One region of the Lactobacillus sp. UMNPBX6 genome, then DNA from elsewhere that is predicted to be linked to it. Evidence: a T-box and tRNA genes for the amino acid it is inferred to sense, from the RefSeq annotation. Region 1 holds a T-box; the other holds one or more tRNA genes.
What was found. A T-box is a leader RNA that pairs with one kind of tRNA and senses whether it is charged. The one in region 1 lies ahead of leuS (leucine--tRNA ligase), so its partner is inferred to be a tRNA-Leu.
Positions count from the first base shown of each region.

Region 2: it encodes a tRNA-Leu, which carries the amino acid that the T-box ahead of leuS (leucine--tRNA ligase) is inferred to sense. The anticodon was not compared.

Region 1 covers NZ_PCZD01000055.1:2,279-10,477, reverse strand. The annotation lists gene CP357_RS08300 (polysaccharide biosynthesis protein) at 1-1,519, opposite strand, end outside; gene leuS (leucine--tRNA ligase) at 1,613-4,027, opposite strand; T-box leader at 4,068-4,260, opposite strand; gene CP357_RS08290 (phosphatase PAP2 family protein) at 4,317-4,979, shown strand; gene CP357_RS08285 (polyprenyl synthetase family protein) at 5,116-6,096, shown strand; gene CP357_RS08280 (MDR family MFS transporter) at 6,136-7,596, opposite strand; gene metK (methionine adenosyltransferase) at 7,615-8,199, opposite strand, start outside.
Region 2 covers NZ_PCZD01000020.1:6,390-29,970, reverse strand. The annotation lists partial or broken gene CP357_RS04830 (PTS transporter subunit IIC) at 1-576, shown strand, start outside; gene CP357_RS04825 (SLAP domain-containing protein) at 859-2,382, shown strand; gene CP357_RS04820 (hypothetical protein) at 2,480-3,031, shown strand; tRNA gene CP357_RS04815 (tRNA-Tyr) at 3,105-3,186, shown strand; tRNA gene CP357_RS04810 (tRNA-Gln) at 3,221-3,292, shown strand; gene CP357_RS04805 (peptide ABC transporter substrate-binding protein) at 3,481-5,067, shown strand; gene CP357_RS04800 (hypothetical protein) at 5,185-6,300, shown strand; gene CP357_RS04795 (GntR family transcriptional regulator) at 6,389-7,090, shown strand; gene tagD (glycerol-3-phosphate cytidylyltransferase) at 7,155-7,541, opposite strand; gene CP357_RS04785 (WecB/TagA/CpsF family glycosyltransferase) at 7,671-8,399, shown strand; gene CP357_RS04780 (glycosyltransferase family 4 protein) at 8,407-9,507, shown strand; gene CP357_RS04775 (nicotinate phosphoribosyltransferase) at 9,592-11,070, shown strand; gene nadE (ammonia-dependent NAD(+) synthetase) at 11,067-11,897, shown strand; gene CP357_RS04765 (calcium-translocating P-type ATPase, PMCA-type) at 12,087-14,756, shown strand; gene CP357_RS04760 (CDP-glycerol glycerophosphotransferase family protein) at 14,843-15,997, shown strand; gene CP357_RS04755 (oligosaccharide flippase family protein) at 16,002-17,432, shown strand; gene CP357_RS04750 (glycosyltransferase family 32 protein) at 17,435-18,133, shown strand; gene CP357_RS04745 (SprT family protein) at 18,121-18,591, shown strand; tRNA gene CP357_RS04740 (tRNA-Leu) at 18,657-18,744, shown strand; gene CP357_RS04735 (glycoside hydrolase family 73 protein) at 18,829-19,476, shown strand; gene pcrA (DNA helicase PcrA) at 19,562-21,808, shown strand; gene ligA (NAD-dependent DNA ligase LigA) at 21,849-23,581, shown strand, end outside.

The DNA.
Region 1 (8,199 bases):
GAATCAAGGCAGATATTCTATGATCTGGGTTTAAGAACTTGCCTAAGCCCATCTCAACTAATTTAACAATTAGGAACATCCCTATCGAAAATGCGGTAATACCAACCAAGCGGCGGCTTGTTCTATTCAAATTAAAGTCATACTGTATTTCTAAGTGCTTCAATGACAACAGAACAATCACCAATAAGCCTAAGTTGGTTGCAACTAACGGTCCATAAATCTTGAACAAAAAGATCATCGGATATTGCAAAATGCCCTTCAGGATTAAACCTAAAACTAAATATTTTATTGCCAATCCATTTTCTGACAAACCTTGCAAAACCGCCATCAATACTGTAAAAAGTCCTAAACTGATTGCAGTAAATGATGACAAGTATAAAACGTTGCTACCTAATGGATCTGGGCCATAGAAAACCGTATAAATCGGTTTACTAATAGCGGCCATTCCGAATGCAGCAGGAATCATCACGAACAAGAACAAGTCCATCGTATTAGCAATTTGCTTAGAGATGCTCTTAAAATCGCCTCTAGTATGTGCAGCTGACAAAAGCGGAATCGCTGTCACTGCCATTGCACTTGCCAAAGACACGATAATCATGATCAACTTATTGGCATTAAGACCAAATAATGCATACCAATCTTCAATTGTATCTGAACTTGCATGAACCAGCCCTGCAATCATTGGGTGGAATGTATATTGGTCTACTAATGAGAATAAAGTTATTCCTGAATCGATAATAATAAATGGAATTGCCTGTTCAATAATTTCCGCAAATAGTTCGGTTGTGGAAACTTTTAACCTATTATTCGAATTAGCAACCAAATTATCTAATTGTTTTCGCCGTGAAAACAATAACCAAACTAACAGGCCAATCCCAAATGCGGCACCAATTGCGGCAGCCAAGTTTGACTGGATAACGGCATGAACATAAGAGCCGTGCTGCACTTGCATGATCACAAATGCCGTTAAAAGCATCCAAACTACTCGAGCAAATTGCTCCACAAACTGTGACATCGCACTTGGCATCATGTCCGCATACCCTTGGAAGTACCCACGCATGATACTCAAGATCGGAATAATCAAAATCGCATAAGACAAACTACGCATAACTGCAATTTGTCTTGGATCGCTTTGACTACCGTTAGATGCCAGTAGCGGTGAGGCAAAATACATGATCGCAGCAGAAATTACTCCCAAGAAGGCCATTAAAATTAACCCTTTATGGAATAATTTTCGCCCAATTCCATATTCATTTAAGGCATTATACTTAGCCACCTGTTTGGCAATCGCTCCCGGAATTCCGGCCGTCGAAATTAGAATAAATATCGTATAAATATTATAACTTCGCGCAGTTAAGGCATTGGCAATATTCCCATAGTCCCCCATCCAGGCATACCAAGGAATAATATACAACGCACCTAAGATTCTAGAAGCAATCGACCCAAAGGTCATCCAGGCAGAGCCCTTTAAAAACGTGCTTTGTGTATCTTTGCTATCTAAATTATTTTCTTCTTCCATCAATTTTTCCTAATAAAAAGCATTAACTAATTAATTGTCACTCAATTTGCTTCATAAAGCTCAACTTCATAAAGCTTTTAGGAAAAACTTAACTTATTTAGCAACGATATTAACAATCTTGTTAGGTACAACGATAACCTTCTTAACGTCCTTACCTTCCAAGAATTTTTGTACGTGTGGTAAAGCCATAGCTTCTTTTTGAACAGCATCACGATCTGCATCCTTAGCTGCTTGGAACTTACCACGAAGCTTACCGTTAACTTGAACCATAATTTCCACAGTTGATTCAACTAACTTAGCTGGATCATAAGTTGGCCACTTAGCATAAGTAATTGATTCATCATGACCAAATACTTGCCAGATTTCTTCCATCATGTGTGGAGCAACTGGAGCCAAAAGCTTAACAAATCCTTCTGCGTATTCACGTGGAATACTCTTAGCCTTTTGCGCAGCATTGATGAAGACCATCATTTGAGAAATAGCGGTGTTGAAGTGAAGAGCGTCAAAGTCTTCAGTAACCTTATTAACAGTTTCTGCATAAACCTTGTCGAGTTCACCATCGTTTTTATCCACAATTCTTTCTTGTGGAATTGCCTTAAGGTCAAGGTCGTTAACAAACAAACGCCATACACGATCTAAGAACTTCTTAGTTGATGCTGGACCATTGTCATCCCAGTCAATTGAAGCATCAAGTGGTCCCATGAACATTTCGTACATTCTAAGTGAATCTGCACCGTATTCATCGATCACTTCATCTGGGTTAACTACGTTACCCTTTGACTTAGACATCTTTTCGTGGTTCTTCAAGATTAAGCCTTGGTTGTACAAACGTTGGAATGGTTCCTTGGTTGGAACAACACCCAAGTCGTAAAGAACCTTGTGCCAGAATCTAGCGTAAAGAAGGTGACGAACTGCATGTTCTGCACCACCGATGTAAAGGTCAACTGGAAGCCATTGCTTCAATAAGTCGTAATCAGCTAATTCTTTATCATTGTGTGGATCAACATAACGTAAGTAGTACCAACTTGAACCAGCCCAGTTAGGCATAGTGTTGGTTTCGCGCTTACCTTTTCGACCATTTTCATCAACTACGTTTACCCAGTCAGTTAAGTTAGCTAATGGACTTTCTGGAGTACCGGATGGCTTGATATCAGTTGCATGTGGTAAACGAAGTGGAAGTTGATCCTCTGGAACAAGTGAAGTAGTACCGTCTTCCCAGTGGATAACTGGAATTGGTTCACCCCAGTAACGTTGACGACTGAAGTCCCAGTCACGAAGCTTGTAGTTAACTTTCTTTTCACCGCAGTTGTGTTCTTCAAGCCAGTCAACCATCTTCTTCTTGGCATCCTTGATGTCCAAACCATTCAAGAATTCTGAGTTAATGTGTGGACCATCTTCAGTGAAGGCAGCCTTAGATAAGTTGCCACCTTCAAGTACTTGATTAATTGGCAAATCAAACTTTTTAGCAAAATCATAGTCACGATCATCGTGAGCTGGAACTGCCATTACGGCACCAGTACCGTAACTTGCTAAAACGTAGTCAGAAATCCAAATTGGAACTTCTTTGCCGTTAACTGGGTTAATTGCGTAAGCACCAGTAAATACACCGGTCTTATCCTTGTTTAAATCAGTTCTTTCAAGGTCTGACTTAGATTCAATCTTCTTGATGTAAGCATTAACTTCGTCTCTATGACCGTCAGTGGTAATTTCTTGCACCAACTTGTTTTCTGGAGCAAGAACAGTGTATGAACAACCAAACAAGGTATCAGGACGGGTAGTAAAGATATCAAAAGTCTTGTCACTGTCTTTAATCTTGAAAGTTACTTGTGCACCAACTGAACGACCAATCCAGTTACGTTGCATTTCCTTAACTGGTTCTGGCCAATCCAAATCGTCAAGGTCTTCCAAAAGACGATCTGCATAAGCGGTCATTTTAAGCATCCATTGACGCATATTACGACGGTATACTGGGTAACCACCACGTTCAGTTTTACCATCAATAACTTCTTCGTTAGCTACAACAGTACCAAGGTCTGGTGACCAGTTAACTGGAACTTCAGCTTCATAAGCAAGGCCCTTCTTATACATTTGTTCAAAGACCCATTGAGTCCACTTGTAGTAGTTAGGATCACTAGTAGTAATTTCACGATCCCAGTCGTATGAAAAGCCTAACTTGTTAAGTTGACGCTTAAAGTTGGCAATATTGTTTTTAGTAACAACTGCTGGATCTTCACCAGTCTTTAAAGCATATTGTTCTGTTGGAAGACCAAATGCATCCCAACCCATTGGGTGAAGCACATTATAGCCTTGTGCACGCTTCATACGTGAGACAATATCGGTTGCAGTATATCCTTCTGGATGACCTACGTGAAGTCCCTTACCAGATGGGAATGGGAACATGTCCAATGCATAATAATTTTTCTTCTTGGGATCTGTACCTGTCTTGAAGGTATCATGCTTTGCCCAATAATCTTGCCATTTCTTTTCGACAACTTTGTGATTATACATATTTTTCCTCTCTAACAAAAAAGTCCTATGATTCTATCAATCATAGGACGAAATAATCGCGGTACCACCTAAGTTCCACATCAAAAATGTGACCCTTAATCGCTCCTTAACGCGGATGGCAACGATAGGTTTCAATACCAGGACAAGTTCACAATTCCATTCTAAGACTTCACAGCAACCAGTCTCTCTCTGAAAAAATATCCTTGTTACTACTTCCTGACCTTTATTTTCTTATAGATAATGATTATAATTTACCACAAATGCTAAAAATTACAAGGGGAGACTTTTTTTGATTAATACAAAAAATCCACCAAGAGATACTCTGGTTCCAGGGATAATCTTTGTGGTCATCTACGCAGCGTGGGCGATGCTTGTTTCATCTGGTTCACCGTTTATCCACAGTTTCGACAATGCAGTCATCAGCATTGTCTGCAATAATAATCCGACAAATGTCGCTTTTGCAAAAACCTTTACCAATTTAGGCAATACCAGCACGATTACGATAGAAACAATTATCTTATTTATTCTTTTAATTACGTTTAAACAATATGCTTATGCTTGGTTCACAGCAGGCGTCATGATCTGTGCCAACGGTTATAACTGGATTATCAAACACGCAGTTGAGCGCCAACGTCCAACCGTTCACCATTTAGTTTATGCCGATGGCTACAGTTTTCCATCAGGTCACTCAGTTGGTAGTGCCGCATTATTTGGAGTTTTAATTATCTTGACAATTTTATTAATTAAAAGCAAATTCTGGAAAACTCTATTAATTATCATTTGGGCGTTGTTCCCGATCTTGATCGGCTACACAAGAATATTCGTCCATGTGCATTATCCATCTGATGTCTTTGGAGGTTGGATTGAAGGAATTACCTTTGTTTTACTTGGTTATTCATTCTTATACCACTTTTACATTGAACCAAAAATGTTAGAAAAATCGCGAAAATAAACAAAAAGACTAGTGAATTTAATTTTCACTAGTTTTTTTGTTGGTTAGATTCACAATCTGCGTAATAATAAGTAATGTAACTATTTGAACAAATCAATTAAACGATAATAATTTTATTAGTTTAAGGAAACAATTTATGAAAAATTTTAAGCCTTGGAAAAAATATCCACTTATTGCTGATGAATTAGCTGAAGTCGATGCTTTGATTCAGCACACCATTCAAACTCCTCATCAGAGTTTACAGACTGCTTTATTAACAATGGCCGACAACGGTGGCAAATATCTGCGCCCCAGCCTTTTATTATTAGCAGCACATGTAGTCGGAAAAGTTAATCAACAAACTATTAATTTAGCTTCATCTATCGAAATTTTGCATATGGCAACTTTGATTCATGATGATATCATCGATGATTCTGATCTGCGTAGAGGCAATATCAGCATTCAAGCAGAGTTTGGCAAAGATGTCGCTGTGTACGCTGGTGATTTATTATTCACCAACTTTTTTGATTTAATGCTGGATACAACTGCAGAACACGAGTATCTGGTGCGCAACGCGCAAACTATGAGCCATATTTTAAATGGAGAACTCGGTCAAATGGCTGAACGCTTTAACTTAGAGCAGACCTTTACGGATTATCTAAACGATATCAAAGGTAAAACCGCCGCCCTCTTCCGTTTAGCAGCTGAAGAAGGTGCACATTTTGCGGGTGGGAATGCCGAAGAAAGTGAAGCTTTAGCCAATTTTGGAGAAAATCTAGGAATCGCATTTCAAATTGTAGATGATTTATTAGACTACACAGGCAGCGACAAACTCAATAAGCCTACTTTAGAAGATTTAGCTACCGGTGTTTATTCCTTGCCACTTTTGCTTGCACTTGATCAGCCCGAGTTAAGACAAAAGCTGTTGCCTATTTTAAATAAAAAACGCGAAATGTCCGTTTCAGATATGCAACTAATTCAAGAAATTCTCGTTAATAGTTCCGTTATTGAGAAAAGTAGGAAACTCGCTCAAGATTATGCCCAAAAAGCGGTTGACTGTTTAGCTATTTTTCCAAATAATAGTGCAACAACATTACTTAAGAAAATGCCGCAACAATTGTTGAAACGCAGCTTTTAAAACAAAAATCCAGACGCATTAAAGATGCATCTGGATTTTTTATTTGGTATTAATTTTTTGATCACGATATGTTCGGTTCAAAACGATGGAAACAATTATCACGATTAATGAAACAAAATATACGGCTTTTAATCCACCCAAAAGAACTTGACGCAACTGTGGAATCGTATTGGCTGCTAGCGTCTTGGCATTTTCCGCAGAAACGATTTTATTCATCATCCCTTGAGTCAATCCAGGGTGCTTAGCTAAACCATGAGCTACCGCCGTATTAAAGGCAATACCGTAGATTGAAATCATCATAGTTTGACCCAAATATTTCATCAAAGTATTAAATGAAGTTGCTACCCCAATGTCAGACTTAGATACTAGCACTTGAGAATGAACCTGAGATGCCGTTGTAATAACCCCAAATGCGGTACCGTTAAAGGCTGCGACAATACAGAATACCCAGAATGGTGTGTAAATTGGTACTAAAAGCAATACCAAATCTGTGATCACCAATACGCCTAACATATAATCATAAGTCCGCTTAATACCCCAGCGGCCAAGCATCCAGCCTAGAATAAACGAACCTACAATCCACATTAAAGAACTTGGTGTAACGGCAAAACCAGCAAGCGAGGCGTTAGTTCCGTTAATTCCCTGCATCCAAGTTGGAATATAGAATTCAAAGCCAATAACTACCCCACAGATAAGTAGAGTAATTAGATTGATTGCCAGGAACTCTCTATTTTTCAGCATTGATAACGGCATTATTGGGTCCTTAGCGCGCTTTTCTGCCTTAAAGAAGGCAATTACCGATACCACAATTAAAAGAGCTAAAATAGCCATTATTGCAATATTGGTATTTTCGCCAAGATCCTGTAAGAAGAACATCAAAGCTAGCAGTAAAATTACCAACCAAGTTGTACCTTGCAAGTCCAACTTTGATTTGGCATTGTGCTTTGGTTCTTTTAAATAGAAAATAACCAGCAAAAAGGCGATAATTCCGATCGGAACATTAATATAAAAGACCCAGTGCCAAGACAGATGTTGAACAATAAAACCACCTAATAGTGGTGCAATTACTGAGGCTACTCCCCAAAAGCCAGAATTGAGTCCTAACAGTTTTGCCCGTTTTTGCAAAGTATATAAATCCGCAATCAGCGTAATAGCCACCGGTTGAACTGCTCCTGAACCTAATCCTTGAATTGCTCTAAATACAATTAATTCAATCATATTCTGAGCTAAGCCACACAATGACGATCCAATGACAAAGAGTGCAATCCCAAATAAAAAAACTGGCTTTCGCCCAATGCTATCTGCCAGTTTTCCATATAAAGGAGTTGACACAGCCGTCATCAAAAGAAAGATTGATACAACCCAATTCATAATTTCCAATCCATTCAGATCAGAAACTATGGTTGGCATCGCAGTAGAAACAATCGTTCCTTCAACACCAGACATAAAAGTAGTCATAAAAATCGCAAGCGTGACTAGTGACACGTTTGTTTTTTTCATTTTTACTCCCTCTTTTTATTATTTATTGTTTTTGATGTAATCAAGTAAATCTTGAGTTTTATCGGTCTTTTCCCACGGTAAATCGACATCTGTTCTGCCGAAGTGACCATATGCGGCAGTTTGTTCATAAATAGGACGACGCAAATCAAGCATCTTGATGATACCTGCTGGACGAAGATCAAAGACATGACGAACTGCTTCAGTCAAAAGATCATCATCCACCTTACCGGTACCAGCTGTATCAATCATAATTGATACTGGGTGAGCCACACCGATTGCGTAGGCTAATTGTACTTCACAGCGATATGCAAGACCAGCTGCCACGATATTTTTAGCAATATAGCGAGCTGCATAACTAGCACTACGGTCAACCTTTGTTGGGTCTTTACCTGAGAAGGCACCACCACCATGACGAGCATAACCACCATAAGTATCAACGATGATCTTACGTCCAGTTAAACCAGAGTCACCCTTTGGTCCACCAATAACGAAGCGTCCAGATGGGTTAATCAAGAACTTGGTCTTTTCATCCAAGTAGCGAGCTGGAATAACTTCTTTAATTACTAAATCGATCATTGCTCGACGAATTTCGTCATTAGATAC
Region 2 (23,581 bases), on a different contig from region 1:
ATGATTACTGGTGCGGTAGGTCAGACGATCGGTACTTTGACTAACTTCCAACCACTCGTGATGGGGATGCTCATGGGTATTGCGTTTGCGGCCTTGATTGTGTCACCAATTTCTTCAGTAGGAATTGCTATGGCGATTGGAGTTGAGGGAATCGCCTCTGGTAGTGCTAACTTGGGTATCACTGCATGTGCGTTCACTTTGGCTATTATGAGTAGCAAGGTGAATGGTCTTGGGACGACAATTGCTCACTTCATTGGTACGCCAAAGATTCAGATGGCTAATATGTTGAAGAATCCAAGATTATTTTTACCAGTAATTGCATCCGCTGGAATTGCTGGATTAGTTGGTGCAATTTTTAAAATTAGTGGTACGGCTAATTCTGCTGGTTTTGGTTCAGCAGGTTTAATCGGACCGATGGCAGCATACCAATAGATGGGTGGCGGACCACTGGCAATTGGCTTCATTTTGTTGTTATTTGCGGGGATGCCAATCTTGTTAGGATTTGTCATGAGATATATCTTCATTCAAAAGTTGCAATTCGTTCGTGAAGAGGATCTTGTTATTGAAGATAAGTAAAATGCGTAGACTGATTGTGGGTAAAAGTCAATACTTTGTGGAAAAGTTCACAAAATTGTAAAGCTTTGATTTTAATTTGTAACAGTGCGGTAACTACAGCTTAATAGTGGTGAGTTACCCTATTATGTGCAATATGAAGGCAGATTTCTTCATATTGTGTACTCATCTAAAAGCCGATTCTTTTGAATCGATAAGGCGCGATGGTATAATATATTCACAAGTAAACAAGAAATATTACTGCTTACTTATATGTATGTTTATACAAAAAAGGAGACCACATTTATGAAAAAGAATAGAAAAATGTTAGGCGTGGCTGCCGCTACTTTGTTGGCTGTTGCTCCAGTTGTAGCTTCAACTGTGCCTGTTAATGCTACAAGCATTACATTAGGTACTACCACTACTAATACTACTAACAATGCTGGTACCACTAGTACACAAGCTCCAACTGATCGTCCATACTTTACTTTTAATAATCAAGTAATTGATGAAGCAACTACTGCCAATCCAAGTGCTAATGTAGTTCGTACTACTGTTGGTATTTCAAATGGTGAAGAATTATCAAGTGTTACAAAGAAGTTAAATGATCTTGGAATTAGCTTCCATGAAACTAACTCTAAGAGTACCCCTCTTAAATTGAGTGACACTGATGTTAAGAATGCTTTATTACAAAATCAAATTACTACTAAAGAAGTAACTGAAAAGCAAAAAGCTACTAAAGGTAAGAAGGCTACCGAGGTTAAGAAGACAGTTATTGTTATTCCTTCAAATGTAAGTACATTTAATTTAACTTTAAATGGTACTTCAGGTACTCAAACTGCTACTATTCAAATCCCAGTAGTTGTATCAAATTCAGGTTCATCATCTACGGAAGCAACTGATGCACCAGTATTTAGTTGGACTTTGAATGGTCAAAACCAAACTGCTGGTTTAAATGGTCGTGTATTCCAAGTTGCAGTTAACTCAAACTTTAACCCAACTAACTTTACTGATAGTGAAGGCAATATCGTTGCAATTAGTGCTGTTCAAAACAAATACAATAACACATATGCTTCAATTACAACTTCAAGTCAAGTTAACACTTCAGAAGCAGGACGTTACTACAATGTAACTTTAACTGCTACTGGTTTAACTGGTAAGAAGACAAATGTTACATACACTGTATTAGTAGCTCCAAGTTCACTTCAAACTTTGCATGCAGAAGCAGGACAAACTACTATTCCAACTTATAACATTTATGGTGATAACGCATTGCCAGGTTCAACCACTTTTAAAGATGGTGAACAAGTTTATGTTGGTGATCAAGCACGTACTGCTGCAGGCGTATCATATTCAAGAGTTTCAACTAAGTCAAAGAATGATGCTAACTCAAGCAATGTTTGGGTAAAGACTTCAGCACTTGTAAAACCAGCTGCTACTGAAAAAGGTGAATCTCACGTTGTTATGGTAGCTTCAAGAGCTTACGACAAGAACGGTAACTACTTAGGCCACATGTACGATACTTACACCAACATTGACATCGTTCCAAACATTGTAACTATCAAGGGTAAGACTTACTACAAGGTAGCTAACAAGGACGAATACGTTCGTGTAACTAACATTACTGGTACTCAACGTAAGTTGCGTCACAATGCCTACATTTACTGGTCATCATACCGTCGTACTCCAGGTACTGGTAAGATGTACAAGGGTCAAACTGTAACTACTTACGGTGCTTCATACAGATTCAAGAACGGTAAGAAGTACTACAGAATTGAAGGTTGCAGAAACAACAACAAGCGTTACATCAAGGCTGTAAACTTCTATTAAAAAGTAGAATTTAAATAAACGAAAAAGTCGGTGCAAAATGCATCGGCTTTTTTGCTGTACAATTAAAGAAATGTATTAAGTAATAAGAGGCAAAGTTATGAGCTTATGGATATTTTTAATTATCTTGATTTATTCTTTTTTGAAAACTACGGTTGAGTATGAAACAGCGACCAGATTATCATTGATCATCATTCCGCTATATTCTGCGATTATGATGATTTTAGGCATAGGTCAAAATTTTACACCTCTAACTATGCTTGTTACGTTGTTCTTGATTTTGTTTGGTATTGCAATAGGACTGTTTCAAACACGCAATGTTAAAGTTAAGATTAGTAATGAAAAAGATAAGCTAGGATTACCTAAAGTTAAAATTAAAAGAGGTGGGCATTACTTAGTTGGTTGGATTATTATCTTCATTCTTGGTATTCTGGTCGAATTGTTCTACGGTGAAGAAATGGATAAAACAGAACTATCAGAAAAACTGATTATTGAAATCTTACGAGATATTTCCAGTATTGTCATGTTCACCAATAAGAGTTCTTGGTTCATTTGGGTACTCAACGTTAGTTCTAGTTGGACTTATGATACATATTTATTATTGGAATATCCTAAGTTGCGGCAATATGTGGTTTTACGTCAAAAGGATTAATTTATTTGCAAAAAAATTGAAAATACCCTTGCATTTTACCTGGATATTAGTTATTATAATTAAGTCAGCTAACGGAGGAGTAGCGAAGTGGCTAAACGCGGCGGTCTGTAAAACCGCTCTCTCTGAGTTCGGCGGTTCGAATCCACCCTCCTCCATTGTTGAACGACAAGTAAAAAGTTCAGCTGGTATTGGGTTATAGCCAAGTGGTAAGGCAATGGTTTTTGGTACCATCATGCGCTGGTTCGAATCCAGCTAACCCAATAGTTCTAAAAGAACACCCAACCCAAAGAAAAAGCACCATATGGTGCTTTTTCTTTTTTGCGTTTTTAGTTAAAACTGTTTGAAATATTTCTAACATAATGTATACTTATAAAATGTTAGCATTATACAAAAAGTAAGTAAAGGAGGAGATGGAAATTAAAAAATTTAAGCGATTTTTTTCCGGATTAATGGTCATAGAAATGGGATTGGTGTTAGCTGCATGTTCCTCTAACAGTGGATTATCTCAAGCTAAGACTCAAACAATGAATACTTACGTCTCAAATGAAATTTCTACTTTAGATTCAAGTAAGTATGGTGATACTACTAGCTCAGAAGTATTACAGAATTCAATGGAAGGTTTGTACCGATTTGATAAAAATAATAAAGCTATTTTAGCTGGAGCTACTAGTGTTAAGCATTCTAAAGATCAACGCGTCTATACGTTTGATTTGCGTAAGAATGCAAAATGGTCTAATGGAGATCCAGTAACTGCAACGGATTATGTAACTGCTTGGCGCAGGACTGTAGATCCAAAAAATTCTTCATTAGATAGTGATAGCTATGCGATTATTAAAAATGGTACTAAAATTACACAAGGTAAGGCACCAGTTAACTCTTTAGGAATTAAGGCGTTAGGTAAATATAAATTACAGATTACTTTGGCTTATCCTATACCATATTTACCAGAAATTTTAGAGGGTGCACAATTTTATCCACAAAATACTAAACTCGTTAAAAAGTTAGGCCCTAAGTATGGAACTAGCAGTAAGAATTTAGTTTATAATGGACCATTTACAGTTACCGGTTGGACTGGCTCCAACTTAAAGTGGGTATATAAAAAGAATCCTAATTATTGGAATAAGAAAGATATTGCTTTAAATAAGGTCAACGTTCAAGTGGTACAAACACCATCGACAGGAGTGAACCTCTTTAGAAGTGGTCAACTTGACTATGCGGCTTTAACTTCGGATTTTGTTAAGCAATATGAAAAGAATCCTAATTTTCATACGCGTATAACGCCAACAAATGGTTACCTTTCATTCAATATTAAAAAGAAAGTAACCGGCAATGTTCATATTCGTCGAGCTATTAGTCAAGCGATCGATAAGCAGCAATTGGTTAAAACTATTTTGCATCAAGGTAAAGCAGCTAATGGTATTGTAGCGTCTGACTTTATTACTGATCAGTCAACTGGTAAAGATTACCGCCAAGATGCAGGTGATTTAGTAACTTATAATCCTAAGAATGCTCGTAAGGAATGGAACTTAGGCAAAAAAGAATTGGGCAAGGAAAAGATTAACCTAGAATTATTAACCTCTGACGTTGATGATTCTAAGCGTGTTGGTGAATTCATTCAAAGTAATTTGATGAAGAATCTTCCAGGTCTTAATTTAACAGTTAAATCGATTCCACTTAAATCACGGTTAGCTAATACCACTAATCATAATTATGATTTTGTCTTTGGTACTTGGCAGCCTAGTTATGAAGATCCGCTTGATTTCTTGACGGTGGGTGGTTTATTTAACCTGCAACCAGATTATCATAATGATAATTTCTGGCATCAAATTGATATGGCTAAAACCACTTATGCTACTAATCCAAAGAAGAGATTACAAGCTTTGATCAATGCCGAAAATCAATTGATCAAGAAGGATGCTTTTGCGGCACCGCTTTATCAAGCTGGTGTATCATACCTACTTAATAAGAAAGTGACTGGTTTCCAATTGTCACCTTACGGTAATGTCGCATATTATTGGAATGTAAAAATTAAATAAGATGTAATTGAGCAAATGCTTCAAAGCGTTTGCTCTTTTGGTGTAAAATATAAAATTGCGCCTTAAAAGAAAAAACAGGTAAAATAGAGGCTGACTTTTGACTAGAAAGGATTATTTATGGCTAGAATAATTAGAGTTGGCGGCTCTAGCAGCGCTACTAGTTGGCATGATGCATTAAATGATTTGCGTGCCGATGATGTATTGATGTTGGGACCCGGATATTATTATTTGCCTAGAGGTCGAGAATTAACCGATATTACAATTAAAGGAACTGGTAGTTTAGCTGAGGATACAACTATTTATGGTAACATCAGCGTTTCGGAAGATAGTCGTTATGTCACATTAGAAAATCTCTGCGTGAATACGACAACAGATAATAATAGTATTTTTGTACCAATAGAAACTAACGGTTACGTTACTTTAAGAAACTGTTGTGTTAAGGGGTATGGTACAGATACGGCAGCTATTGCCATTAATGGTAAAGTGACTCTTGAACTTTATTCAACTAAGATAACTGGTGGATCTGTTTCTATGTACGAAAATGCAGATTTTCGTTTAGAGATGAATGATTCACAAATTGATTATCCATCTGAAAATTATTGTGCTCTAGCTCTTGAAGGGCACGGAACGGCAATTATTAATAATTCTAATATTCGCGGCAGTATCAATACCTTTTTGAAAACAAATGCGGAATTAGATCTCAATAACTCTGAGGTCGATTATGTGTTATTGCACGGCCAAACTTGGATGAATATGCTTAATAGTACTCTTACCGCTAAGGATGATTCATGCCTTTATCTAAGTGATGATTGTTGGAGCAACATCGTTAATAGCAAATTTAACGGTGGGATTTATATCGATAAAAAGACGCATACTATTATCCAAAATTCAACTATTGATCGCATGATCGTAGTTGATGAGGCTAATGTGACAATGAATAATTCCATTGTGATGGAGCATGCTGATTTTCAAGATAAGAGCAGTTGTGAGGCTACGCGGGTAACCTTTATCGGAAATATGAATTATGAATATTTTTTAGCCTTAAGTGGACATGCTCAATTGAATGGCCATGATTTAATTCTTCATCCTAACCAGGCGGATTTGGCAGTGCAGGACGAAGCTAAATTAAAGACCAACGTCTTAGCTGCGCAAACTGATACATTGAATGTGGAATATAATAAGCGTCCAAACGTTTATATTTTAGGGATGCACTGGACCGCTAAGAAAAAATAATCAGGCAAAATTAACTTAGTGTATGAAATGCAATCTAGACCAATTTAGCATATAATAATAATTGGTATTAAACTTTGGGGGTGTAGTTATGGAAGAACCAATGTACATCAAGATCCACAACCAGATTAAACGCGATATTGAAAACCACGTTTATAAAGTAGGGGACCGAATTCCAGCAGAACGTCAGCTATCAGTGCGCTTTGGCGTTTCACGGATGACTTTGCGCCAAGCAATTAAAACATTGGAAGAAGAAGGAATTCTTGAACGCCGACTAGGTAGCGGGACTTATGTTGCCAGTCAAAAAGTGCAAGAAAAAATGTCTGGTATCATGTCGTTTACTGAAATTACCAAAGCTAATGGCCAAGTACCTTCAAGTAAATTAATTTCCTATCAAGTAGGGAATCCATCTTTATCTGAAAAGGAACGCTTAGCTCTTAAGCAGGATGAAAATGTATTGCGCATGGAAAGAATTCGTTATGCAGATGATATTCCGATTTGTTATGAAGTAGTTACGGTGCCATATTATTTGGTTAAAGACTTTTCTAAAGAAGATATTTCTAGCCATTTGTATGAAACCTTGGAAAAGCGTAGCGGTTTTGAAATTGGCAAAGTAACGGAACACATTTCTGCGGCTATTGCTAATGAACAAGATGCGCGTTTATTGAAGGCCAAGAAGGGCGAACCTTTAATCACTAGACGACAGGTAACTGAACTTTCAAGTGGTCAACCATTTGAATATACACGTGCTCGTTACGTGGCTGAACGATTTGAATTTACTTTTTCCAAGTAGAATTAAAAGGACAAAATAAAAACTCCAATTTCACTCAAAAACTTGAGTGAAACTGGAGCTTTTTTTATTTTAGATCTTCTTTGATTTTAGTGGTTGAAATCCCTGGTGTTCTTGGCAAGTAAACAACCTTACAATAAGGCCTTAAGAAGTCAAACTTGCCTTTCCAATCGCTGCCCATTACAAAAGTATCGACATTGTACTTTTTAATATCGTCGATTTTTTGGTCCCAATCTTTTTCAGGGATAACCTCATCAACGTAGCGAATAGCTTCCAAAATATATTTGCGTTCGGGATAAGTATTGTAAGCTTCCTTGTGCTTTTTGAATTCATTAAATTCATCAGTAGAAAGTCCTACAATTAAATAATCGCCTAATTCTTTAGCTCTTTTAAGCAGACGAACATGACCATAGTGAAGCAGGTCAAACGTGCCATAAGTAATTACCTTTTTCATTTTTTCTCCTTTTAACAAGACAATCTTATCATGTTTGAAGAAAAGATAAAACTTGAATATCATACGCGTACTTGCTTATTCCAATGGTAAAATAGATACTAGATGAAAAGACGCGTGAGGTGTGTGGAAATGGATAAAGTTAATATTTTAGGCGTTAATTTTGATAATAAAACTTTTAATCAATTTCAAAATGAATTTATTAGTCGACTGAATGATCACTTATCTACTTTTGTAGTAACTGCTAATCCTGAAATCGTAATGGCAGCTAACGAAAACCCAGAATTCATGAAAATTTTAAAAAATGATACAGATTATATCACTGCGGATGGTATAGGTATTGTTAAGGCGGCTAAGATGATTAAGCAGCCACTACCTGAAAGAGTGACGGGTTATGACTTGTTCACTTGGTTAATGAGTGTGGCTAACGACCGCGGCAGTCGCGTCTACCTGATTGGTGCTAAGCCGGCAGTAATTCATGCTGTGCAAGCTAAGGTAGCTAAAGAATACCCTAATATTAACTTAGTCGGCGCAGAAGATGGCTACTTTAAGGGAGACTTAGATTTAGTGGCTCGTAGAATTCAAAAAACACAACCAGATATGGTCTTCGCAGCGCTAGGTTTTCCTAAGCAAGAAAAACTGCTAGCTATTTTACGTAGAAATGAAACTCCAGCCTTAATGATGGGTGTAGGTGGCAGTTTTGACGTTTTCTCTGGCATGGTCAAAAGAGCACCGGAAATTTTTCAAAAGACGCATCTAGAATGGTTCTATCGTTTGATTACTAATCCATCTCGTTTTAAGCGAATGATGGTATTGCCTAAATTTGTTGTACGCTTTAAGCAATCGAAGAGAGGAAAATAATTAATTGATGAAGGTTTTGCATGTAAATGCCGGCCTTGAAAATGGTGGCGGTTTATCACATATTGTTAATTTATTAACTGAAGCCAAAAATGAAGGTAAAGATTTTGAATTATTGACTTTAGCTGAAGGTCCTGTAGCTCAGGCGGCTCGTGCAAAGGGGATTACTACCCATGTGCTTGGTGCTAATAGTCGTTATGATTTGGCTAGTTTACGTAAGTTAACCCAATTTATTAACAATGGACATTATGACATTGTGCATACGCATGGGGCTAGAGCCAACCTTTTTCTTTCTCTAATTTATAAAAAAATCAAAGCAACTTGGTGCATTACTGTGCATTCAGATCCCTACTTGGATTTTGAGGAGCGTGGCATTTTAGGAAAAATTTTCACCAAGCTTAATTTGCGTGCGCTAAGAAAAGCTGATTGTGTTTTTGCAGTCACTAATCGTTTTGCACAGCTGCTCATTAATAAAGTACAAGTGGATAAAAGTAAGGTACATGTAATTTATAATGGTATCTTTTTCCACAGCGATAGTGAGATTCCCGCTAAATATGAGCATACTTATTTCAATATTATTAATGTTGCCCGTACTGAAAAGGTTAAGGGTCAAGAATTGCTTTTAAAAGCTGTTAAAAAACTGGACGACCAACATATTCGTTTGCATATTGCAGGAGATGGTAGTCAGCTTGAGGCTTTAAAGGCTTTGACCAGACAATTAGACATGGCACCGCAAGTAACCTTTCACGGTTTTATGACTCATCATCAGCTTAGCGGCTTATATAAGCGAATTGATTTGGCAGTTCTTACTTCATATTCAGAGAGTTTTCCACTTGTGCTTTTAGAAGCCACAGATAATTTAATCCCAATTTTGTCCACAGATGTTGGGGATATTCACAAGATGATTCCTGGGCCAGAATACGGCTTTATTGCTAAAACCGGTGATATTGATTCGATTGCAAAGGCAATTGGCGAAGCGGTAGATAAGTCAAACAAAGAATTGCGTCAAATTGCCAATAATGAGAAACGTTATGCGGAAGAACACTTTTCTTTAAGAAATCAATTAGAGACAATTCAAAAAGTTTACGACACATTGTCAAAAAACGTCTAAGAAAATCAAGTTCAAAAATAGCAATGTGATAGTATTGGCTGTATAATAATGAAAAATGAAATTTTAATTACAGAAAGGGAAACAATGTTTTACCCAGAATTAGACAAAGACGATTCACTCGCTTTGCATACTGATTTATACGAAATTAATATGATGTATACCTACTTCAAGAAAGGGATTGCCGATCGCAATGCTGTTTTTGAAGCTTTTTATAGAACTGAGCCATTCGGCAACGGTTATGCTGTTTATGCTGGTTTGGAACACATTATTGATTATTTAAAGAATTTAAAGTTTAAAGAAAGCGACCTGCAATATCTGAAAGAGCAGGAAGGCTATGATGATGACTTTATTGATTACTTGCGCAATTTAAAGCTCAAGCTCACCATCCGTTCAATGAAGGAAGGGGAATTGGTATTTGCAAATGAACCAATTTTACAAGTTGAAGGTCCTCTTGCTCAATGTCAATTAGTTGAAACTGCTATTTTGAACATCATCAACTTCCAAACTTTGCTTGCTACCAAGGCTGCAAGAATTAGATTGGCAGTTAAAGATGATAGTTTGATGGAATTCGGTTCACGTCGTGCCCAAGAAACTGACGCAGCTATCTGGGGTGCACGTGCCGCTTACATCGGTGGTTTTGACTCAACCAGTAACGTTCGTGCCGGTAAATTATTCGGTATTCCAATCACCGGTACTCATGCTCACGCTTTAGTTGAAGCATTCGGCAGTGAATACGAAGCCTTCAAGGCATACGCTGAAACCCACAAGGATTGTGTCTTCTTGGTAGATACTTACGACACTGTTAGAAGTGGTGTGCCTAACGCAATCAAGGTTGCTAACGAAATGGGCGACAAGATCAACTTCTTAGGTGTTCGTATCGACTCCGGCGACATGGCCTACATTTCTAAGCAAGTTCGTAAGGAATTGGACGATGCCGGTTATCCTAATGCTAAGATTTTTGCCTCAAACGATTTGGACGAAAACACCATCACTAACTTGAAGATGCAAGGTGCCAAGATCGATGTTTGGGGTATCGGTACTAAGTTCATTACCGCTTATGACCAACCAGCCCTTGGTGCAGTTTACAAGTTAGTTGCCATGGAAGACGAAATGCACGCAATGCGTGACACCTTGAAGATTTCTTCTAACGCTATCAAGGTATCTACTCCAGGCAAGAAGCAAGTATGGCGAATCAGTGCCAATACTGCTAAGAAGAACGAGGGTGACTGGGTATCTCGTGATAATGAAGACCCACGCAAGTTTGATGCGCTCTTCATGTTCCACCCTCAATATACTTACATCAACAAGGTGGTTACTGATTACACTGCTATTCCGCTTTTACACGACATCTTTAAGGAAGGTAAGCTCGTTTACAATCAACCTAGCCTTGATGGAATTAAAAAGTTTGTTGCTGATAATTTGGATGGCTTATGGGATGAATACAAGCGTAGCTTGAACCCACAAGAATATCCAGTTGATTTATCACAAAACTTGTATGAGAGTAAGATGGATCTTATTCAAGATATTCGTCGTAAGATTAGAGAAAGAAGCATTGGTCGATGAGAGAGTTACAAAAAGAAATTATTGCCTATGAACATGTTTTACCTGAAATTGATCCTAAAAAAGAAATCAGACGTTCAATTGATTTTTTAAAGGATTATTTAAAGGCTAATCCATTTTTGAAGTCATATGTGTTGGGCATTTCTGGTGGTCAAGATTCTACTTTAACTGGTAAGCTTTGCCAAATGGCAGTTGAAGAAATGCGTGAAGAAACTGGTGATGATTCTTACCAATTTATCGCTGTACGTTTGCCATACGGCGTTCAAGCTGATGCTAGTGATGCTGCAGATGCTGTAGCTTTTCAAAAGCCTGATCAAGATTTAATTGTTAACATCAAGGAACCAGTAGATGCTATGGTGAAAGTAGTTGAAGCTAGTGGCCAAAAGATTACTGACTTTAACAAGGGTAATATCAAGGCTCGTCAAAGAATGGTTGTGCAATATGCCATTGCTGGTGCTAACAAGGGTGCCGTAGTTGGTACTGATCATGCTGCTGAAAACTTTAGTGGTTTTTACACCAAATTTGGTGATGGTGCCGCTGACTTAACTCCACTGTTCCGCTTAGACAAGCGCCAAGGCAAGATGCTTTTGAAGGAATTAGGTTGCCCTGCTCATCTTTATGAAAAGGCTCCTACAGCTGACCTTGAAGAAGAAAAGCCAGATTTGCCAGATGAAGTTGCTTTGGGTGTAACTTACAAGGAAATCGATGACTACCTTGAAGGCAAGGAAGTTAGCGATAAAGCAGCTGATCAAATCGAAAAATTATGGAAGAAGAGTGAACACAAGCGTCATTTGCCAGTTACTGTTTTTGATGATTTTTACAAGAAATAATCATTCACTAAAACTTGTTAAAGATTCAAAACCTTCTTATAATGAACTTGATCATAAGGGAGTAACGGCAATTTGCTTGCGGTAAATCCAACAGCCGAAGTAATCACTTCTGGATTTACCTTAATTTGTGAGACTTATGTGCTACAAGCATGTAAGTCTCTTTTTTATTATGAGAAAGGATGAAATAAAATGGCTCGAAAATATTACACAGAGACAATTCCCGATGTCGTTGAGAATTTGAATACCGCCATCGACACTGGCTTGTCTAGTGAAGAAGCCAAAAAGAGATTAACAAAGTATGGTCCGAATTCTCTTGCTTCTAAAAAGAAGAAGAGCATGTTCATGCGCTTTGTTGATCAATTTAAAGATTTTATGATCATTGTTTTGATCATTGCTGCAATTCTTAGTGGGGTAGTTGCCCATGAATGGACAGACGCCGCAATTATCATGATCGTGGTTATTCTGAACGCTGTTTTAGGGGTAATTCAAGAGGCACGTTCTGAAGCTGCGATCGACGCATTAAAGCAGATGGCAACGCCGAGTGCGCATGTGCGGCGAGATAATGCTATTGTACAAATTCCAAGTACAGAACTTGTACCAGGCGATATTGTCTTGCTTGAAGCTGGAGATGTTGTTCCAGCTGATCTGCGGTTAATTAGCGCACATAGCTTAAAAATTGAAGAAGCTGCTTTAACCGGTGAATCGGTTCCTGTTGATAAAAGCGATGAAACTCTTCAAGGTGATGACATTGCCTTGGCTGATCGAATTAACATGGCTTATTCTAGTACCAATGTTACTTATGGTCGCGGTGAAGGGATTGTCGTTGGAACAGGGATGAATACCGAAGTTGGTAAGATCGCCACGATGCTTAACAATGCCGATGAAACCGACACTCCTTTGAAGGAAAACTTGAACCATTTAGGCAAGATCTTGACGATCATGATTTTGGCTATTTGTGTGATTGTGTTTGTTGTCGGGATGTTCACCAAGCAAGGCACGGAGCCAATGAATGCTTTGCTGATTGATATGTTCTTAGTTGCTGTTTCACTTGCCGTAGCTGCTATTCCAGAAGGACTTCCAGCAATTGTTACGATTATTTTGGCTTTAGGTACGCAAACAATGGCCAAACACAAGGCTATCGTCAGAAAATTGCCAGCTGTTGAAACTTTAGGTGCTACTGACATTATTTGTTCAGATAAGACTGGTACTTTGACGCAAAACCGGATGACCGTCGAAAAGATTTTTTATCGCGGCAGTTTGCATGATGATAATGATGAAATCGAGGAGGACAATCCGGCCTTATTATCAATGGTCTTGGCCAATGACACCAAGATTGAAAATGGTGGGGACTTGCTAGGTGATCCTACCGAAACGGCTTTGATTCAATATGCTTTTGATCAAAACATTAATGTTCATGACTTGCTTGAAGAACACAAGAGAGTGCAAGAAGTACCATTTGATTCAGAACGTAAGTTAATGAGTACCGTTAATAAGTATGGCGATAAGTTCTTTGTTGCCGTTAAGGGTGCTCCTGATGAATTACTTAAGCGCGTAACTTCGGTCAAAATTAATGGTGAAATTTCACCAATTACTGCAGAGCAAAAACAAGATATTTTACAAACTAACCAAGATATGGCTAAAAAAGCCTTGCGTGTCTTGGGCCTAGCTTACAAGATAATTGATCAGACTTACGATGATCCAAGTACTGATAACGTGGAACAGGATTTAATTTTTGTAGGACTTGTTGGCATGATTGATCCAGAACGGCCTGAAGCGAAAGCTGCCGTAGCCGAAGCTCACAGTGCTGGTATTAGAACCGTTATGATTACTGGTGACCACCAAGTAACGGCTCAAGCGATTGCGGAAAGATTGGGGATCTTAGAGCCAGGACATGACGAACGTGTTTTGACTGGTGCACAGCTTGATCAATTAAGCGATGATTACTTTACTAAGCATGTTGGTGACTATAACGTTTATGCTCGTGTGTCGCCAGAGCACAAAGTAAGAATTGTGAAGGCATGGCAGGCAAATGATAAGATCGTTGCCATGACTGGTGACGGTGTTAACGACGCTCCAAGTTTAAAGCAAGCTGATATCGGGATCAGTATGGGAATTACCGGTACTGAAGTGTCTAAAGGTGCTGCCGATATGGTCTTAGCCGATGATAACTTTGCGACAATTGTTGAAGCAGGTAAGCAAGGACGCAAAGTCTTTAGCAATATTCAAAAGGCGATTCTTTACTTAATGAGTTGTAACGTCGGTGAAGTGTTAACCGTCTTTATGATGACGATGCTGGGCTGGGATATCTTAGCTCCAGTGCAGCTTCTTTGGATTAACTTGGTAACTGATACCTTGCCAGCCATCGCCTTAGGTGTGGAGCCAGTTGAAGATGGCATCATGAAGCGTAAACCTCGTGGTAAAAAGTCCAACTTCTTTAGCGGCGGTGTAGCTAGCTCAATTATTTATCAAGGTATTTTGGAAGGAATCCTAGTATTAGGTGCTTACCAATTTGGTCTGCATGTTGGTCCACATATTGATAATCCTGCTTTGCAGCACGGGGATGCTTTAACCATGGCTTTCTTGACCTTAGGCTTGATCCAATTGTTCCATGCAATTAATTCAAAGTACTTACACCAATCTATTTTTAGAAGACATACTTTTTCTAACAAATGGTTCAATGGTGCGATCATTATCTCTGCTTTAGTGATGTCAGCTGTTGAATTGCCATTTATGACTAGATTCTTTGATGTCACTGAACTTAATGGTGCACAATGGGCAGTTGTTTTAATTGCCGGGCTGTGCATGATTTTGATTGTCGAAATTGTTAAATTCTTTGAAAGAAGAGCCGGAAAAAGATAAAGTTTGCCAAAATAAACGAAAAAAGCTTGAGTAAACTCAGGCTTTTTTTGTATGCTTAAATCAGATTATTTTGAGGAAGTTATCAGATGAAAAGTTTTTTATTCCGCCTATATTTAGCATTGATGAAATTTAGAGCGCATTTTACGACGATGGAAAATAATAATATCGTTATCTTAAATGGCTCAGGTCGGTCAGGTTCAAATGGCTATGCCTTTTATAAATGGCTATTGCTTAATCATCCCGAATATAACGTCAGCTTGATTGAACCATGGCCATCATCTCACTTGAAATGGGAAGCTTGGCAAAAGATCGGTGCGGCGCGTTACGTCATTACAACGCACCAACCATTTAAAGTACGCAAGCATCAAATTAACGTTCAGCTTTGGCACGGTGTTCCACTTAAGCGGATGGGGATCATGGCAAACAATACGCGCTATCGTGATAATAAGCGTAATGAAAAATTGTGGCATAAGAATGCAGATATCGTCGCTTCAAGTTCAGATTTGTATGAGACGCTCATGAGCGCCTGTATGGCGATCGAAACTGAAAAGTACCATAAGTTAGGCTTTCCTCGTCTAGATCTACTAGATAAGCCTGTTATTAGCAAAAAGCAATTATTAAAAGATTTGTTTAACACTACTGATTCAGAAGCACAGATCGGGATTTACATGCCTACGTTTAGGTATGAGTTAGAAGATAAGACGATTATGGATAAAATCAAAGAAGGTAACTTTTTTGCATTTGAAGACTTCGATGGGAAAAAATTAAACGCCGAATTAGCTAAGCGACATCAATACTTAATTGTGAAATTGCATCCCTACGAAATGCGCTTATTCGCTAACTTCAAGAGTAATTATTCCAACATTGCCTTTTTAAACAATGATTACTTATTTGACCACAATTATGATTTGTATGAACTCTTGGGCGATACCGATTTCTTGATGACCGATTTTTCATCGATTTATTTCGATTATCTGCATCTTAATAAACCGATTGTCTTTGTCACTAACTTCTTACAGCAATATAAAAAGACGCGTGGACTTCTGCTTAGTCCGTATGATGAAATTACACCGGGTATTTGCGTTAATTCAGAAGCGGAATTAATCAATAATTTGGATCATCTTGATAATCAACAAATTGTCAATCGGCGTCTTTACTGGCTGCATTTAACCAGTGAGGCTAAGGGTGATTCATACTGTCAAAATGTCTTTGAATATATGACTCAAGAATATCGAGGTTAAGGTATTGCGTAAAACATTTTTAAATATCTTATATAATGCGGTTTATCAGATCTTTATCGTTTTAGTACCGCTGATTACAGTACCCTATCTTTCAAGGGTATTAGGGCCAAAAACTTATGGAATCTACAGTAGTGTTAATAACACAGTCCAATTTTTGATGATCTTTTGTATTTTGTCAGTTTCTTATGTGGGGATGCGGACGATTTCAAAAACACGGACGTATGGTACACCTGAAGATTTAACTAAAGCATTTTGGGGATTATGGTATTTCCAGGGGATTGCTGGGATTATTACTATTGCTTTTACTGTTTTTATTACTACAGTATTCCATATTCAATATTGGTTTTATCTATTATTAATGGTGCCATATTTGATTTCTGCACAAGTGGATATCTCATGGTTCTTCCAAGGGTTAGCCGACTTCGGCCGAGTTGTTTTGAAAAATACTTGTGTAAAACTAGTCAGCGTTGTATTGATCTTATTATGGGTAAAATCACCAGCAGACTTGTGGAAGTATTTGTTAATCATGTCGGTTTCGACTATGCTTGGGTCCTTTGTCTTTTGGTTTGACATTCACCGTTATGTAGGCAAGCCAGTCGCTCATTTTTATAAGTTCAAAAAGACGGCAATTGCGATTGGTACGCTAATGATTCCGCAGATTGCGACCCAAATTTATACATCGTTAGATAAACCAATTTTGGGGTTTTTTTCAAGTTCAACCCAGGTTTCTTTTTATGATAATTCGCAAAGAATCTCAAACATGATCTTAGGCGTAATCACTAGTATTTCGCTTGTTATCATGCCGAAGATGGCCAGTGAAGGAAAAGAAGCACAAAAGGTAGTGATGAAGAAGTCCCTAGAAGCCACGGTAATGTTGGGGACATTATTTGCAGTAATCATTATGGCTAATACTAAACAATTCGTGCCATTCTTTTTCGGAAATCAATATATTCCAATGACACCGTTGATGTTTTGGTTTACCTTAACCATTATCATGATTCCAACCGGTGGGGTTTTTGCTAATCAGTTTGCTCTGGCTAATAGTCGGGACCGTGATTATGCTTTTCCGGTCGTAATTGGAGCGATTTTAGAAATTGTTTTAAGTTACGTGCTAGACCGTCCATATGGTGCGATGGGAGCAATGATCGCCATTTTAATTACTGAATTTGTTGTGTTGATACTTAGACTGTGGGTAGTACGCGATGGCTATCAATTTACATATGTCTTTCATGATGTGCCTAAATATATTGCAATTGCTTTGATTACCTTAGCTGCAGGGATGCTGATGCCTAACTTTATTTCATCTGCATTTTTCAATATGGCAGTTAAATCAATTATCATGCTCGTAATTTATTTGGGCTTGATGTTCCTGTTTAAGTTGGACTTTAACGAAGATATTGTTAAACTGCTCAAGAATTTCTTTAAACGAGGTTAAAAATGATACCAAAAATAATTCATTATGTTTGGGTAGGTCATAATCCTAAGTCAAAAATAATTAAAGAATGTATTGCGACCTGGAAGAAAAATCTGCCTGCTTATCAATTCATTGAATGGAATGAAGATAATTTTGACATGCATGAAAATAAATATATTGAGCAGGCCTATCAGGCTAAAAAATGGGCCTTTGTTTCTGACTATATTCGTGCACGGGCAATTTATGAGCAGGGTGGTATTTATTTGGATACCGATGTGCGCGTAATTGATGATCTAACTCCTTTGTTAAAAGATCAGGCTTTTATTGGCTTTGAGAACAAAGATTATCTCTCAGCCGCAATTTTTGGTGCAGAGAAAAAGCATCCCTTCATGCAAGATATTTTAGATTATTATCAAGATCGCAGTTTTGAATTCGATTCTCATAATCAAATGGCAGGAGTCAACAGCATTTCGGTTACTGACATCTTGATAGATAAATATGGTCTAAAAATTGGTAATAAAGAACAAATGCTTAAAGAGGGCATTCATGTTTATCCAGACGGCGTATTGTGCAATCCTTCCAAAGATTCCAAGTCTATCCATCTTTTTACAGGGACTTGGATGAACGGCAAGCATTCTTTTAAGCATAAGATCGTAACGGATTTAAAACGTCATATCAATACTCCAAAACAGGCTGGGCGATATGCTAAATGGATTCGGTAGAATTACAAAATTTAATAGAGCAAATTTCTCTGCAATGTTTTAATAGACCATTTTTGCATCAGGTAAAAATCAATCGCCGAATGACGACAACAGGTGGACGTTACCACCTTGATGATCATCATATTGAAATTAATGCGCATTTTTTAGCGCCACAATATCATGAATATTTGGTAGGCATTATTAAGCATGAATTGTGTCACTATCACTTGCATTTATTGCATCGTGGTTATCATCATCGCGATCGTGATTTTAAAATTTTGCTCCAAAAAGTAGGTGGCAGTCGCTATGCACCCGATATAGGCTTGCGTCGGCGTAAAAAATTTAATTATATTTATGTCTGTGAAAATTGCGGCTTGCATTATCCGCGTATGCGCCGAATTAATACTAGAAGGTATAGATGCGGTAAATGCAAGAGGCAGCTGCGTTTAGAGCAAAATTTTAAAGTTTCTAATAAATAAATTCAAATTATTTTCAATTTTCCCTTGCACATCTCTTAGATTTAGTCTATTATAGTTGATGTGCCGCGGGCGTGGCGGAATGGCAGACGCGCAAGACTAAGGATCTTGTGATCGCTTTAGATCGTGGAAGTTCGAGTCTTCTCGCCCGCACCAATTAAGAAGTCGCAGTGAGCGACTTCTTTTTTTTACACAAAAATAGGTTATACTTTACTTAATGAATTAAAGGAAATAAGTATTATGGCAAAAAAGCGTAAGTCAAGGATACCTAAAAGCGTAAAGACCGTTGTACGTGTGTTTATCATTTTGTTTATTTTGTTAGTGGCATATGTAGGTTTTCATTACTACAGAAGATATGCAATTCAATCTGAACAAATTAGACAAGCACAACTGCAGCGTGAACAAGAAGCCGCAAAATTATTACGGCAAAAGAAAGCATTTATTAAAAAGATTGGGCCGATTGCCCGTGAAGTAGATAAATCATACGATTTATTACCAAGTATTACTGTTGCCCAAGCTTGTCTTGAAAGTAATTACGGGCAAAGCGATTTATCACAAAAATATAATAATTTATTTGGAGTGAAGGGAACTAATCCTAATACTTCTGCGGTGATGACAACTAAGGAATATGTTAAGGGCAAGTGGATCACTGTTAAGGCACGCTTTCAAATTTATGATTCATATGAGGCATCGATTAGAGCGCATGCGCGTCTATTCCAAAATGGAACGACTTGGAATCATCAACAATATAAGCATGTCTTAGCTTCTAAAGACTATAAGACTCAGGCGAAGGCTTTGGTTACTGATGGCTACGCTACCGATCCTGATTATGCGGATAAATTGATTAATTTGATTGAACAATTTGATTTGGAAAAATATGATAAGTAAAAGTAAAGCAGCAAAATGAATGCTGCTTTTTTTGGTATAATATTCGAGTTGCATTAGTAAATTTATTTTTGTGAAGGGGACAATAATGAGCGAAAAATCTATCTTAGCCGGTTTGAATCCGCAACAGAAAAAAGCGGTTGAAACTACAGAAGGACCACTGTTGGTCGTTGCTGGGGCAGGTTCTGGTAAAACTTCTGTTTTAACTAGACGAATAGCCTACTTAGTTGAAGAAAATCAAGTTGCACCATGGAATATTTTAGCCATTACCTTCACCAATAAGGCGGCTAATGAAATGCGTGAGCGTGAACAAAAATTGCTAGGGCCAGCCGCTCAAAATATTTGGATGTCGACTTTCCACGCCCTTTGTGTTCGAATTTTGCGTAGAGACGCTGATAAGATTGGCTATAGTCATAACTTTTCTATTGCGGATTCTGCAGAACAATTGACTTTGGTAAAACATATTGAAAAGGATTTGAACATTAATCCTAAGATGTACGATCCACGTGGAATTTTGTCTGCTATTTCTAATGGAAAGAACGACTTGCTTGATCCTAAGGCTTTTGCTGCAAGTGCTAGTTCACCTTTTGATAAAATGGCAGCTAAGGTATATGAAGAATATCAAAGAAGACTGCGCCGTGATCAAATTATGGACTTTGACGATTTGATTATGCAGACTTTGGTTTTATTTAAAAAAGATCCAGATACTCTTCATTATTATCAAAATAAGTTCCGTTACATTTTGGTAGATGAATATCAGGATACTAACCAAGCTCAGTATGAACTCTGTCATGCATTAGCTGCACAATATAAAAATATTTGTGTAGTTGGGGATGCTGATCAGTCAATCTATGGCTGGCGTGGTGCTAACATGGAAAACATCATGAATTTTGAGCAAGATTACAAAACTGATGGAGTTAGAACTGTTAAGCTAGAACAGAATTACCGTTCAACTGGTCATATCTTATCAGCCGCAAACTCAGTGATTAAAAATAATCAGAACCGTAAGGCAAAGAATTTATGGACTGATCAAGGCGAGGGTGCCAAGGTTACTTATTATCAAGCCCAAAGTGGTGATGATGAAGCCCACTACATTATTTCAAAAATTAAGGAAGAAGTAGAAGCTAAAAAACGCACCTATAAAGATTTTGCCATTCTTTATCGAACTAACGCCCAATCTCGTACAGTCGAAGAAGCTTTTGTTAAATCTAATATTCCTTATCAAATCGTGGGAGGTCACAAATTCTACGACCGTAAAGAAATTAAAGATATTATGGCTTACTTGAAGTTGGTTGCAAATCCTGCGGATACAATGAGTATGAATCGTATTATCAATGTACCTAAGCGTGGTATTGGTGCAGCGACTGTGGATAAGTTGTTGGCATTTGCGGATGAAAATCACTATAATGCCTTGGATGCCATGGATCATGTGGCAGAAAGTCCAATTAATACCAGAGCTGCTAAAAAGTTAAGCGATTTTGGCACAAAATTGAGGGATGCAATATCTTATGCACAAACGCATGGCGTAACTGGTTTAACTGAAAAGATCTTGTCTGACTTTGAATATACTGATGCTTTAAGAGCAGAAAATACTATTGAAGCTGAAACTAGATTAGAGAACTTGGATGAATTCTTATCAGTTACTAAGCGTTTTGATGATCATTATGAGCCCGATGAAGATGAATCAAATCCGTTGAGTGACTTCTTAGCAGAAGTTTCATTATTGAGCGATCAGGATGATTTAGATGAAGATGATAATCAAGTTGCTTTAATGACTTTGCATGCTGCTAAAGGTCTAGAATTCCCAGTTGTTTTCTTGGTCGGCATGGAAGATGGGTTGTTCCCATTGCAGCGAGCAATGATGGATGATAATGAACTTGAAGAAGAGCGCCGTTTAGCTTATGTAGGAATTACTAGAGCTAAGAAGGAACTTTATTTGACTAATGCATATTCACGGATGATGTACGGTCGTATGCAAAATAATCCACCTTCAAGATTTTTGGATGAAATTGATCCTAAAGATTTGCAAAAAGAAGAAAGCAATCAACTTCAAAGTAGCTTTATTAAATCTAATTTTCAATCACAACCTGCACCATTTACGCGTAAAGCTGAACGAGCTCGTGCCCAAGTTTATACTGCTAAAAAGGCTTCTGGTGCTGTAGGTGCCGAAAAGAAAGGCTGGAGTGTTGGCGATCAAGTTGAACATAAAGCTTGGGGCCGCGGTGTTGTAACCAAAGTCAATGGCACAGGGGAAGATATGGAATTAGATATTGCCTTCCCAGATAAAGGAATTAAGCGTCTTCTAGCAGCTTTTGCGCCTATTAAGAAGGTATAATAAAGATAAAAATAAAAGGATTTTTAATCAGGAGGTAAAAATGGCTAAGATTACTCTTGATGAAGCTAAAAAAGAAGCAGCTTCTCTTAGAACCCAGCTAGATGAATGGGCCGATGCGTATTACTCTAAAGATGCGCCTGAAGTTGAAGACAATGTTTATGATCAAAATTACAACCGTTTGCTTGAATTAGAAAAAGCTTTCCCTGAAATTGTTACGCCTGATTCAATCACTCAGCGTGTAGGTGGAGAAATCGATAGTGATTTTACAAAGGTTAACCATCCAATTCCTATGCTTTCAATGGGGGATGTTTTTTCTAAGGAAGAACTTAAGGAATTTGACCAACGAATGCAAAAGCTGGTTGGTCACCCCGTGGAATATAATGTCGAATTAAAGATCGATGGCTTATCTTTATCACTTGAATATCAAGACGGTAAATTGGTTCGTGCATCGACTCGAGGCAATGGTTATGTTGGTGAAGATGTAACGGCTAATGCACGTTATATTGCGGATATTCCTCAAGTTTTACCAGAACCTTTAACTACTGAGGTTCGCGGCGAATGTTATATGGGAAAAGAAGCTTTTGCCAAGTTAAACCAAGAGCGTGAAGAAGAAGGCTTGATCGTTTTTGCAAATCCACGTAATGCGGCTGCTGGCTCACTTCGTCAGCTTGATCCTAAGGTTACTAAGAAACGTCAACTAAGTACTTTTATTTATACATGGGTTAATCCACCGCGCGAGATTACCAGTCAGCACCAAGCGATTGAACGCATGCATGAATTAGGTTTTCATACTAATGAAACAGGTCGCAAATTAGCTAACCTTGATGAAGTGTTTAATTTTATCGACGAATACACGGCTAAGCGTAATAGTCTAACATATGGTATTGATGGAATTGTTCTAAAAGTTGATGATTTAAGTCTTGAACAGCAATTAGGAAATACCGTGAAGGTGCCACGCTGGGAGATTGCTTATAAGTTCCCACCAGAAGAGCAAGAAACGATCGTGCGTGATATTGTTTGGACAGTTGGCCGAACTGGTGTTGTAACGCCAACGGCAGTCATGGATCCTGTCCAACTGGCAGGGACAACCGTTGCAAGAGCTTCACTGCACAATCCAGATTATTTGAATGAAAAAGGCGTTCGGATTGGTGATACCGTTAAGCTTCATAAAGCCGGCGATATTATCCCTGAGATTTCTGAAGTGGTTTTATCAAAGAGACCAGCAGATTCTGTGCCTTATGAAATTCCTACTACTTGTCCGTCCTGCGGGCAAAAATTAGTCCACTTAGAAGATGAAGTAGCCTTGCGTTGCATTAATCCATCTTGTCCAGCTCAAGTGGAAGAAGGCATTACTCACTTTGCTTCTCGTCCTGCCATGAATATTGCAGGTTTAGGTCCTAAAATTGTTAAGCAATTGATTGCTAAGGACTTAGTGCATAATGTAGCTGATCTTTATCATTTAACAAATGAAGATCTTGCCCAACTTGATCACTTTAAAGAAAAATCCATCAATAATTTGTTAACGGCAATTAATAATTCCAAAAATAATTCTGTTGAATTATTGATTACTGGTTTAGGAATTGACCATGTTGGGGCTAAGGCAGCCCGCTTAATTGCGCAAAAGTTTAAAAATCTAGCAAAGATTATGTCACTAGGGGTGCAAGATATTGCTTCAATCGATACAATAGGCATGACGATTGCAGAATCAATGACAACATATTTTGCTCAACCTGAAGCACAAAAATTAATTGAAGAATTAAGAGAAAGCGGACT